2 linked regions of the Azospira inquinata genome follow. The protein of the gene in region 2 interacts with the protein of the main gene of each other region in a pairwise test. Links are inferred from orthologs where the notes say so. Each region holds a gene or a part of one and is shown on either strand. Other genes may lie near its edges.

Region 1 (5,251 bases), 250 kb from region 2 along the record:
GTGGAGGCCCTGCCTGGGGCTGCTACTCCGGCGGTGGTGGGGGAAGGGGACATGCCCATCCCCGTGCCCCCCCGGCAGGTTGCGGTGCCCGAGCCTGCCCCCCTTGTTCCCCCTCCCTCCCCTGAAAAGAACCACCAGTCATGAGCGAAGTTGAACCGGAAGCGTCCTTCCTTTCCCATTTGATGGAATTGCGGGACCGGCTGATTCACGCCTTGCTGGCCGTCCTTATCGTCTTTGTCTGCCTCTTTCCCTGGGCCAAAGACCTCTATGCCCTGCTGGCCGAACCTCTGCTCCATGTGCTGCCCAAGGGCGGGCAAATGATCGCTACGGACGTGGTGGGGGTGTTTCTGGTGCCCACCAAAGTGGCCTTGATGGTGGCCTTCCTCATCGCCTTGCCCTACGTGCTGTACCAGGCCTGGGCCTTTGTGGCTCCCGGCCTCTATGCCCACGAAAAGCGCCTGGTGGCGCCCCTGATCGTGGCTTCCGTGGTGCTTTTCTTCACCGGCATGTCCTTCGCCTATTTCCTGGTTTTCCCCACCGTCTTCGGCTTCATGGCCCGGGTGGCGCCCCAGGGAGTGGCCTGGATGACGGACATCGACAAATACCTGTCCTTTGTCCTGTCCACCTTCATGGCCTTCGGCGTCACCTTTGAAGTGCCGGTGATTGTCATTGTGCTGGTGCGCATCGGCCTGGTCTCCGTGGCCAAGCTCAAGGAATGGCGGCCCTACGTGATTGTGGGAGCCTTCGTAGTGGGGGCCATTTTTACGCCGCCGGACGTGCTCTCCCAGTTGATGCTGGCGGTGCCCCTGTGGCTCCTCTTTGAACTGGGGGTGCTGCTGGCCCGCTTTTTCGCCCAGCCCCCCGCAGCTACTCCGGCCCAGGAAGGCCAAGAGGGCGATTGGCAGGCCTTGAACGCGGCGGAGATGGAAGCGGCCCAGGCCGAGCTCCGGGAGCGTCAGGCGGGTAAGGACGAATAGGTTCGGAGCGCTTGGTTCCCCATAAAAAAGGCGCTTTGAGCGCCTTTTTTTATGCCGGAGATTCAGGGGGAGTGGATGGTGCCCTCATGTCCCGGCCGGGTTCTTCCTCTGCTTACCCGCCGTTTTGTCTGCAAGCCCCTTTCACCGGTCCGGGTACCGTTTCCCCGTGACTGATTACCTGACCGTTTTCAAACCACCACAGGCTGCCCGGGGGCAGGGTGATCCAATGTTCGTCGTCCGTCAGGGGCTGGGTGGCGATGACTGCTACCCGGTCATCCGGGGTGGTGATGTCGGCGAAATCCACGGTGACATCCTGATCCTTTAAATGGGCCTTGCGGAAAGGGGCCTGGCGGATCAGGTAGGTGAGCTGGTTGGAGCAGTGGGCGAAGAGCCGCTCCCCATTGGATAGGAGGTAATTACATTCCCCATGGCGCCCCACTTCCCGGGTCAGTTCTAACAGGGCCTGGAACAGGGCTTCCGGAGGGGGCGGGGTCTGGCCAAAACGGCGGCGCAAGGATTGGAGCAGCCAGCAGAAGGCCCGTTCGCTATCCGTGTTGCCCACGGGCAGGTAGAGGCCGTCCAGGGGCGGGTCGAAATCCAGGAGATTGCCGTTGTGGGCGAAAATCCAATGGCGCCCCCACAGCTCCCGCATGAAGGGATGGGTATTTTCCAGGGACACCTGGCCCTGGGTGGCCTTGCGGATGTGGGCGATGACGTTGCGGGAGCGGATCGGGTAGTTGTGCACCAATTCCGCAATGGGGGATTGGGCGGAGGGCTGGGGATCAAGAAACAGCCGGGCACCCCGGCCTTCGAAAAAAGCGATGCCCCAGCCGTCCCGATGCACGTCCGTGAGCCCGCCCCGGGCGCGAAAGCCGGTGAAGGAAAAGCAGATGTCCGTCGGCACATTGCAATTCATGCCGAGCAACTGGCACATGGGAAACTCCTTGGGGCTTATTGATCCGGGTCCAGGTCGTCGTCGTCCTGGCCCTTAGGGCGCTGCATGGGGGGGCGCTTGCCCACTTTGACGGGCAGATCCAGGGTCTGCTTGCCCCGGCGCAATTCAAAGGGAATCACGCTTTCCGGGCGCAGGCTGGCGATCAGGTCGAGCATGGCCTGGGGATCTTTTACCGGCCGACCGTTCACCTTGGTGAGAATATCCCCCGGTTTAATCCCCGCCCCTGCCGCCGGGCTGCCCCGCAGGACGCCGGCGATAATGGCGCCCTGGTTGTCTGCGAGGCCGAAGGAATCGGCCAGATCCGGGGTCAGTTCCTGGGCTTCTACCCCAATCCAACCCCGTACCACGGTGCCGGAGCGGATGATCTGTTCCATGACGTTCTTGGCCGTGGAGACGGGGATGGCAAAACCGATCCCCAGGGAGCCGCCGGAACGGGAATAGATGGCGGTGTTGATACCGATCAGGTTGCCCCGGGCATCCACCAAGGCGCCGCCAGAATTGCCCGGATTAATGGCGGCGTCGGTCTGGATAAAGTTTTCAAAGGTGTTGATACCCAGGTGGGAGCGGCCCAGGGCGGAGACAATGCCCATGGTCACCGTCTGGCCCACGCCAAAGGGATTGCCGATGGCCAGGACCACGTCCCCTACGCTCACATTGTCCATTTGGCCGAAGGTGATGGCGGGCAGCTTGGGTGCCAGCATCTTGCCCGGGCGGATGCGTACCACGGCCAGATCCGTGTCCGGGTCCGTGCCGATGACCTCGGCCTTGAAGGTGCGGCCGTCGTTCAGGGCCACTTCAATGTCATCCGCCGCCTCCACCACATGGTAGTTGGTGAGGATGTAGCCTTCCGGGCTGACAATGACCCCGGAGCCCAGACCGGCGGCCCGCTGGGCTTCCCCGTCAAAGCGGTCGCCAAAGAAATGGCGGAACATGGGGTCGTCAAAAAGGGGATGGCGGGGCGTTTTCACCGCCTTGCTGGTGTAAATATGCACCACCGAGGGCAGGGAATGGCGCACCGCCTCCCGGTAGGAATCCGGGGCATTGCGGCTGCCGCCGGGAATTACCGCCTCACGCAGGGAAATGGTGCCGCCGCTCTCCTGATTCAGCCATTCCGGCTTCAGGGTGGTGATGACGAACAACAGGGCGAGACTGACAGTAACGGATTGTGCAAAAATCAGCCAAAGTTTACGCATCTGCGTGGCGGACCCGGAATTCGAAGGATTTGGCACTTTATCGAGGACAAAATGCAAAGAGACGCACTGGCGGCCTATCTGGATCAGCTTCTGGAACCCGGCCGTTTCAAGGATTATTGCCCAAACGGCCTGCAAGTGGAAGGCCGGGAACCCATACAGCGCCTGGTTTGCGGGGTGACCGCCTGCCAGGCCTTGCTGGATGCGGCGGTGGCCCAGGAGGCAGATGGGGTGCTGGTGCACCATGGCTGGTTCTGGCGGGGCGAAGATGGTCGGGTGACGGGCTTTCGCAAGCAGCGCCTGGCGACCCTGTTGGGCCGGGATATCAACCTCTTCGCCTATCACCTGCCCCTGGATGCCCACCCGGTCCTGGGCAACAACGCCCAGTGGGCCAAGGCCTGTGGCTGGGCGGCGGAAGGCCGCTTTGGCGACCAGGATCTGGGCTGGCTCGGGCATCTGCCCATTTCCCTCAACGCCGCCACCCTGGCGGAGCGGGTCTCCACCTGCCTGGGGCGGCCGGTGCAGCTCTTCGGCGACGGGGAGCGGCTGGTGAAGCGCCTGGGCTGGTGTTCCGGAGGCGCCCAGGGCTTTTTCGAAGGCGCCATTCTGCGGGGCGCGGATGCCTATTTGTCCGGAGAGGTTTCCGAACAGACGGTGCATCTGGCCCGGGAATCGGGCGTTCCCTATCTGGCCTGCGGCCACCATGCCACGGAGCGCTTCGGTATCCAGGCCCTGGCTACCCATCTGCAAACCCACTGCGGCCTGGATTGCCGTTTTGTGGATATTCCCAACCCCGTCTAGGAGATGGTCATGGATTATGTCTTTACCCCGCCGCCCCTGGTGAGCCTGCCCGTGGTGGGCGACAGCCGGCGCTTTCCCGTCCGCCGGGTTTATTGCGTCGGGCGCAATTATGCGGAACATGCCCGGGAAATGGGGGCCCTGGATCAGGCCGATGGCCGGGAGCCCCCCTTTTTCTTCAGCAAACCTGCCGACGCCCTGGTGCCCGAACCGGCCCGGGTCACCTATCCGCCTTTGACGGAAAAGCTCCAGCATGAGGTGGAGCTGGTGGTGGCCCTTAAGGCCGGAGGGGCGGTGATTCCTCCGGTGGCGGCCCTGGACTGTGTCTTTGGCTACGCCGTGGGTCTGGACATGACGCGCCGGGACTTGCAGGCCCAGGCCAAGGAAAAAGGCCATCCTTGGGATATGGGCAAGGGCTTTGACCTGTCTGCCCCCATCAGCCCGGTGATGCCGGTGACCACCTGTGGCCATCCCGCCTCGGGCCGGGTGAGCCTCCAGGTAAACGGGGAGCTGCGGCAGGACGGGGATATGGCGGACATGACCTGGAAAGTGGGGGAAATTATCGCCAATCTCTCCCGCTATGTGCGTCTGGCCCCCGGGGATTTGATTTTTACCGGAACCCCCGCCGGGGTTTCCACCGTGCTGCGGGGAGATCGGCTCCAGGGAACCATCGACGGCGTGGGGGAAGTGAATTTTGTCCTGGTCTAACCCTGCCCGGGGAGGGGCGGCGCCCGGCCCCGCCGTCCTTTCCCTCCCCTTGCGCCTGTGGTTTGCCGGGGTAATGCTGGCCTGGGTCGGGACCGGCCTGTGGCCCTATGACCGGGCCACCTGGTTCCTGGAAACCTTCCCGGTGCTCATCGTCTTCCCCCTGCTCTACCTGAGCCGGCGCACCTTTCCCCTTACCCACCTGCTCTATTTTTTTATCGGTCTCCATGCCCTGGTGCTGATCTGGGGCGGCGCCTGCACCTACGCCCGGGTGCCCCTGGGTTTCTGGATACAGGACTGGCTCCATCTGTCCCGAAATCCCTATGACCGGATCGGCCATTTCATGCAGGGGTTCGTGCCTGCCCTGGCGGCCCGGGAAATTCTGCTCCGGCGGCAGGTGGTGCGGGGAAAGGCCTGGTGTAATTTCCTGGTGCTGTGCGTCTGCCTGGCTTTTTCCGCCTTCTACGAATTACTGGAGTGGTGGACGGCAGTGGCCTGGGGCCAGAAGGCGGATGATTTCCTGGCCACCCAGGGAGACCCCTGGGATACCCAGTGGGACATGTTTACCGCCCTTATGGGGGCGGCCATGGCCCTGGTGGTGCTGGGGCCTGTCCATGACCGGGCCC
Region 2 (5,854 bases):
GACTACATCTACAAGCAACTGACCAACTTCAAGGCCGGTGCGGACGGTAAGCCCCCGGTGCGTAACAACGCCACCATGAACGGCATGGTAGCCGCCCTGTCCGATGACGACATGCGCAATCTGGCCGCCTACTTCTCCCAACAAAAACTCCATCCGGACGTAGCCAAGGATCCCAAGCTGGTGGCGGAAGGCCAAAAGCTGTGGCGCGGTGGTGACGTGAACCGGGGTATCCCCGCCTGTGCCGGTTGCCACGGCCCCGCCGGTACCGGTCTGCCCGCCATGTTCCCCCGTCTGGCCGGTCAACATCCGGACTACACCACGGCCCAGTTGAAGGCCTTCCGTAACGGGGACCGGGCCAACGACCCGAGCAAGATGATGCAGACCATTGCCGCCAAACTGAGCGACAAGGACATCGCCGCCCTGGCCGATTACGCTGCCGGCCTGCGCTGAGCTTTACGCTTCCCCCAAAAAAGGCGGTCAATGACCGCCTTTTTTATTGCCGCTTTTCCACCCAGCTATTCGCGCACTGCCCGAGGCTAAATACCACTGCCCCAGGCAAAACCAGGCGCTTCTGGGGGAGCAACGCCCCCGTTTATTTGCCTTGAGGTTGAAAGCGGATGATGGCCCGGCCATCGGCGGTCTGCTTGGGGACGCCCTTCCAGGCGTGACCAAAGAGGATTTCCACGGTGGCGGGCAGTCGCCCCTCCCGACGCAAGGCCTCATAGCCCGCGGCGACCTGGGCCCACCATTGGCGCCCGCCCAATCCCTGGCGATGGCCCGGGGCGGCGCAGGCGTTGCCACCAAAACGGCACTCCCGAATCAGGGTAGCGAAATCCCCATAGGTGAGGGTCAGCATTTCCATGTCCATGACAGGATCGGCAAATCCGGCGGTCACCAGCATGTCTCCCCAATCGTGCATATCCAGGAAACTCTGGGTATGCACGTCCCCATCGGGAAACACGGAACGTAACTCCTTCAGAGTATCCGGTCCCAGGGTGGAGAACATGAGCAGGCCATCCACCGCCAGCACCCGGTGCATTTCTGCCAGGGCAGCCCGGGGATCGTCCAGCCAGTGGAGCATTTGATTGGACCAGACGAAATCTATCTGGTCGGAAGCCAGGGGCAGAGTCTCAGCCCGGCCGCTCACCAGGACGGTAGAAGGAGTGGATTGGCGGCCCAGCAGCCGCCGCAGGTAGGACGGGGCCCGGCAATGGGGACGGGCTGCCGCCACCATAGCGGGCGCCCCATCCAGGCCCATCAGGAGGGAGGCCTGGGGAAAACGAGCTTTGAGGTGGGGTAGGAAGGCCCCGGCGCCGCAGCCCAGGTCCAGAATGCGCTGGGGCTCCAGACGCAAATACTCCAGCCTTTCCCCCATGCGCTGCTGCACTTCCTGATCCAGGAAGCTGGAGAATTCCCCGGCCGCCGCCGCCCGGTCAAAGCGGCGGCGCACCAGGGCCCGGCTGCTAGCCGGAGGCGCCCCAAGGGAAAGCTCCGAGGAACTCAAACCGCTTTCAGGCCCAGTTTGGCAAAGAGGGCGTCGTCCTGGCCGAACTCCCCGTTAGGGGTGGTCAGCAGGGCTTCCCCGTAAAAAATGGAATTGGCACCGGCCAGGAAGCAAAGGGCCTGCTGCTCTTCCGACATCTGGGCCCGACCGGCGGAAAGCCGCACGTAGGAAGCAGGCATGGTGATCCGAGCGGCGGCGATGGTACGCACAAATTCAATGCCGTCCACCGGCTTGGCGTTTTCCATGGGGGTCCCCGCAATGGGCACCAGATTGTTGATGGGCACGGATTCGGGGGCCGGGTCCAGGTTGGCCAGTTGGGAAATCAGAGCCGCCCGATTACGCCGGCTTTCCCCCATGCCAATGATGCCGCCGGAGCAAATGTGGATACCCGCGTCCCGCACGTGGTGCAGAGTGTCCAAACGGTCTTCCTGGGTATGGCTGCGGATGACCTGGCCGTAAAAATCCTTGTCCGTATCCAGATTGTGGTTGTAGTAATCCAGGCCGGCTTCCTTGAGGCGGGAGGCCTGTTCTTCCTTCAACATCCCCAGGGTAACGCAGGTTTCCAGACCCAGGGCCTTCACGGCGCTGATCATTTCCGCCACCTGATCCAGGTCTTTGTCCTTGGGGCTACGCCAGGCGGCCCCCATACAGAAGCGGGAAGAGCCGTTGGCCTTGGCTACCTTGGCTGCCGCCACCACTTCATCCACGCTCATCAGCTTTTCCCGTTCCAGGCCCGTATCGTGGCGAGCAGACTGGGAACAGTAGCCGCAGTCCTCGGAACAACCACCGGTCTTCACGGACAGCAGGGTAGAACGTTGGATGGCGTTGGCGTCGAAATGCTGCCGATGCACCTGCTGGGCCCGGTAGATCAGGTCCATGAAGGGCAATTCATACAGGGCCAGCACTTCCTCTACCGTCCAAGCCTTGGCCGGCTGGGGAGAGGGGGCAGATGGGGACACAGAGGCGGGAGTGACAACAGCATTCATGGCAGAATCCTTACGAAAAACCCTACTGGCTTCCATACTACTCAGTATGGACGGTAATTATGAATAATCGGATATGGGAGGCTAAATGTCAATTTTAGCTCAGATATCTCATAGGCTTAGGGACTTGGGTGAGGACCTGACCCAATTGCTGCTCCCCGGCACCTGCCTGCTGTGCGGCAATGCCACGGCCCAGCCCCTGATCTGCCCAGGCTGCGAGGTGGATCTACCGGGTTTAGGGAGCGATCTTTGCCCGGCTTGCGGCCTGCCCTCCCCCGGTGCCCAGATTTGCCTCCATTGCCGCCGCCAGCCCCCAGCTTTCGATGGCGTTACCGCCCTGTGGCCTTACGACTTCCCTGCCGACCGGCTCATCCAGGCCCTGAAATACGGTCACCAACTGGCCGTGGGCGGCTACGTGGCACGGCGGCTGGCCCAGCGCCTGGAAGGGCCCCACTGGGACGGGATACTGGCCGTCCCCCTCCATCCGGACCGGCTGAGTCAGCGAGGCTTCAATCAAAGCATGGAAATCGCCAGACCCCTGGCGAGGCGCCTGGGCCTCCCCCTGCTACGGCAGGTTTGTGTGCGGGCCGTGGACACCCGGCCCCAGGCCGCGCTTCCCCACCGGCAGCGGGCCAAGAATATCCGCAATGCCTTTCTTTGCCACCAGGATTTGACGGGCCGACACTTACTGGTGGTGGATGACGTACTCACCACCGGGGCCACCCTCAATGAACTGGCCCGGATTCTGAAAATCCACGGGGCCGCCACGGTCCATGTGGCCGTGGCCTGCCGCACCCTGCCCCACCATTAGGTGGAAATTCAGCGGCTGTGCTGTTCCGCATAGTTGGCCAGATCCCCGGGCAAGCCCATGGCCTTGGCCGTGGCAAAAGCCTTTTTGGCCTCTGCCCCGTTACCCTCTGCTTCCAGGGCCATGGCCAGACCGAGCCACCAACGGCCCTCATTGGGGGCAATGGAAAGGGCGGCCCGATACTGGTCCGCCGCCTCATGGTGGCGCCCCAGGCGCTGGAGAACCGCGGCGGTCAAGGCGTGGTATTCCACACTGGCCGCCCCCTGGGAACTCATGCGTTGCAAGGTGCGCCAGGCACCGTCCCCATCCCCTTTTTCCATTTGCAGCCGAGCCAGGGCTAGGCCCCAGGAAAGACGTTCCGGATTCTGCTTCAAGCCCTCTTCCAATAAGGCTATCGCCTCCCCAAAGGCCCGCTGATCCACCAGCAGCTTAAGCAACAGCTGCCGGGAAGGGCCGTGGCCCGGGTTTTCCTTTAACACCGCCCGCAGCACATTGGCCGCCTCACTGCCTCGCCCCTGGCCAACCAGCCCGGCGGCCCGGCGATATTCCTGGTCGCTGTGTTCCTGGGCGCTCCCCCCCGGCAGACTTTTTTCTATCTTGCCCCGGGGAGCCCCATCCCCCAGGGCCACCCCTTTAGGCTTTTCTCCAGCAGGCAAAGGCATGGGGCCGCTCTTGGCGGCGGGGACCGGGGGAGTTTCGTTTTTACTAGAGGCCGGGGCCTTGTCCCCCACACCGGCGGCCCGGGGCGCGTTGGTAGCCACGGAAGGCTTGGCGGGAACCTCCTCCGCCGACCGGACCGGAGCGGCGGGCGGCGGGGAAAGGGTATCGTCCCACTTCAGGATGGGGTCGGCCTCAAGCATGGCGGTGGATACGGCCGCCGGGGCCGGAACGGGGGGAGTGGCAGAGGCCGCCACAGGCGGGGTGGGGGCACTCCCCACCGGGGCCTTACCGGCGGGCCCGGACAGGGGCCCGGCCCAGAACGCCCAGGCGGCGACGCCGGCAACCAATACCAGGGCGCCCCCCAAGGCCCCCCACAGGGCCCCGGACATACCGCCGGAAGACGGGGGAGGCAGATCCGGCAAAGGGCGCACCCCGGGGGGCAAACCACCCCGCTCCTCGGAGGAAGCGTGGCGGGCGTCCAGGTCTTTCAGCATCTGATTAATCAGGCTCATGATTCCCTACCACCAGCGGCCGATGGAACGGGCCCCTTCCGTATCCCGGGCCGCATCCCGCACATGGCGGCGCAGGGCCTGATGACGGCCTTCTCCGAATACGGACATGAGGGTCTTGTGGCCCAGGATATTGACCAGGCGGGGAATGCCGCCGCTGGCCTGGGCCAGGGCTTTGAGGGCCGCAGGAGAAAAGGGATTCTGGCCCAGCAGCCCGGCCACTTTAAGACGGTGGGCCACATAGGCGGCCACCTCCGTCCGGCCCAGGGGCTGAATGCGGTAATGGAAGGCAATGCGCTGACGCAGCTGACGCAGGCCTTCCTGGGCCAGTTTTTCATCCAATTCGGGCTGGCCGAACATGACCCATTGGAGCAGCTTGCGCTTCTGGGTTTCCAGATTGGACAGGAGACGGAGGGATTCCAGACTGGCCTCGGGCATGGCCTGGGCTTCATCGATGCACACCACGGCCGCCTTACCCGACTTGGCAATATCCAGCAGGCGCTGGTTGAGGGCCTTGAGCAGGTGATACTGGTCCGCATCCGGGTCCAGATCCGCCTCCAGCTCCTCCCCCACCGCCAGAAGCAGGGTCCGGGGTTCCAGATCCGGATTGGGCAGGTAGGCCACCTGATACCGATCCCCCATAGCCTGAAGCAGGCGGCGGCAGAGCAGGGTTTTCCCCGTGCCCACCTCCCCGGTAATCTTGATGAAACCTTCCCCGCTGTTCAGGGCAAAGGCCAAGGTATTCAGCGCTTCCTGGTGGGTGGCAGCGCGAAAGGCAAAGCTGGTATCCGGCGTCAGGCCGAAGGGCAGTTCCCGGAGACCGAAATACTTCAGGTACACCCGGTCACCTCAAGGCTGGCTACGGGGGGGATTCAAATCCTCCAGCCGGCTTTCCGTGGCTTCCAGATCCCCCTTCCAGTCTTCATCGTCCTGGATCACGGTGGGCTTGATGAGGATCACCAGTTCCCGCTTGCTCAAATTCTTGGAGCGCTGACCGAACAGATTGCCCACCACGGGAACGGTGGACACACCGGGCAAGCCACTTCGCGTGTCATCCTGATCCTGCTTCATCAAGCCGCCGATGGCCACAATATTGCCATCCCGCACCCGAACGATACTGTCCGTCTCGCTCACATCGCTACTGGCCATGGGTAGCTGGTAATTGCCCATGGAGCCCAAATTGATGGTGCGGTTATCCTGGGTCACCACCGCAATGGAGGGATGGATGTGCAGGGTAATCATGGAATCGTCGTCGATCTGGGGCGTCACATCCAGGGAAATACCGGAGAAAAAAGGCTGCAGGGTAATGGACGGAGTGGTCACCGTCCCGCTGCCAGAAGCGGTGGTAGTGCTGCTCACGTTAGTCACGTAGTAATTATCCGTACCCACC

The links.
Region 1: the proteins of bioB (region 2) and Azoinq_RS03480 interact in binary tests that used the Escherichia coli proteins (3 or more experiments, as listed by UniProt). The link is inferred for Azospira inquinata from one-to-one orthologs.

The regions. Positions count from the first base shown.
Region 1 is NZ_CP064782.1:787,993-793,243, reverse strand. What follows is about bases 1-2,859. They hold Azoinq_RS03480 (class II glutamine amidotransferase), read right to left. Parts: upstream 1,912-2,859; coding sequence 1,090-1,911; downstream 1-1,089. Other genes in these bases: Azoinq_RS03475 (Do family serine endopeptidase), read right to left, coding at 1,929-2,859; tatC (twin-arginine translocase subunit TatC), read left to right, coding at 141-977; tatB (Sec-independent protein translocase protein TatB), read left to right, coding at 1-144. Outside these bases: more of Azoinq_RS03475, read right to left, coding at 2,860-3,125; Azoinq_RS03470 (Nif3-like dinuclear metal center hexameric protein), read left to right, coding at 3,177-3,923; Azoinq_RS03465 (fumarylacetoacetate hydrolase family protein), read left to right, coding at 3,933-4,628; Azoinq_RS03460 (DUF2238 domain-containing protein), read left to right, coding at 4,615-5,251.
Region 2 is NZ_CP064782.1:1,043,742-1,049,595, forward strand. What follows is about bases 496-3,279. They hold bioB (biotin synthase BioB), read right to left. Parts: upstream 2,491-3,279; coding sequence 1,501-2,490; downstream 496-1,500. Other genes in these bases: Azoinq_RS04680 (methyltransferase domain-containing protein), read right to left, coding at 593-1,504; Azoinq_RS04690 (ComF family protein), read left to right, coding at 2,615-3,279. Also shown: Azoinq_RS04675 (c-type cytochrome), read left to right, coding at 1-450; more of Azoinq_RS04690, read left to right, coding at 3,280-3,298; Azoinq_RS04695 (tetratricopeptide repeat protein), read right to left, coding at 3,307-4,467; Azoinq_RS04700 (ExeA family protein), read right to left, coding at 4,474-5,304; pilus (MSHA type) biogenesis protein MshL, read right to left, coding at 5,314-5,854. UniProt on the Escherichia coli protein: Catalyzes the conversion of dethiobiotin (DTB) to biotin by the insertion of a sulfur atom into dethiobiotin via a radical-based mechanism.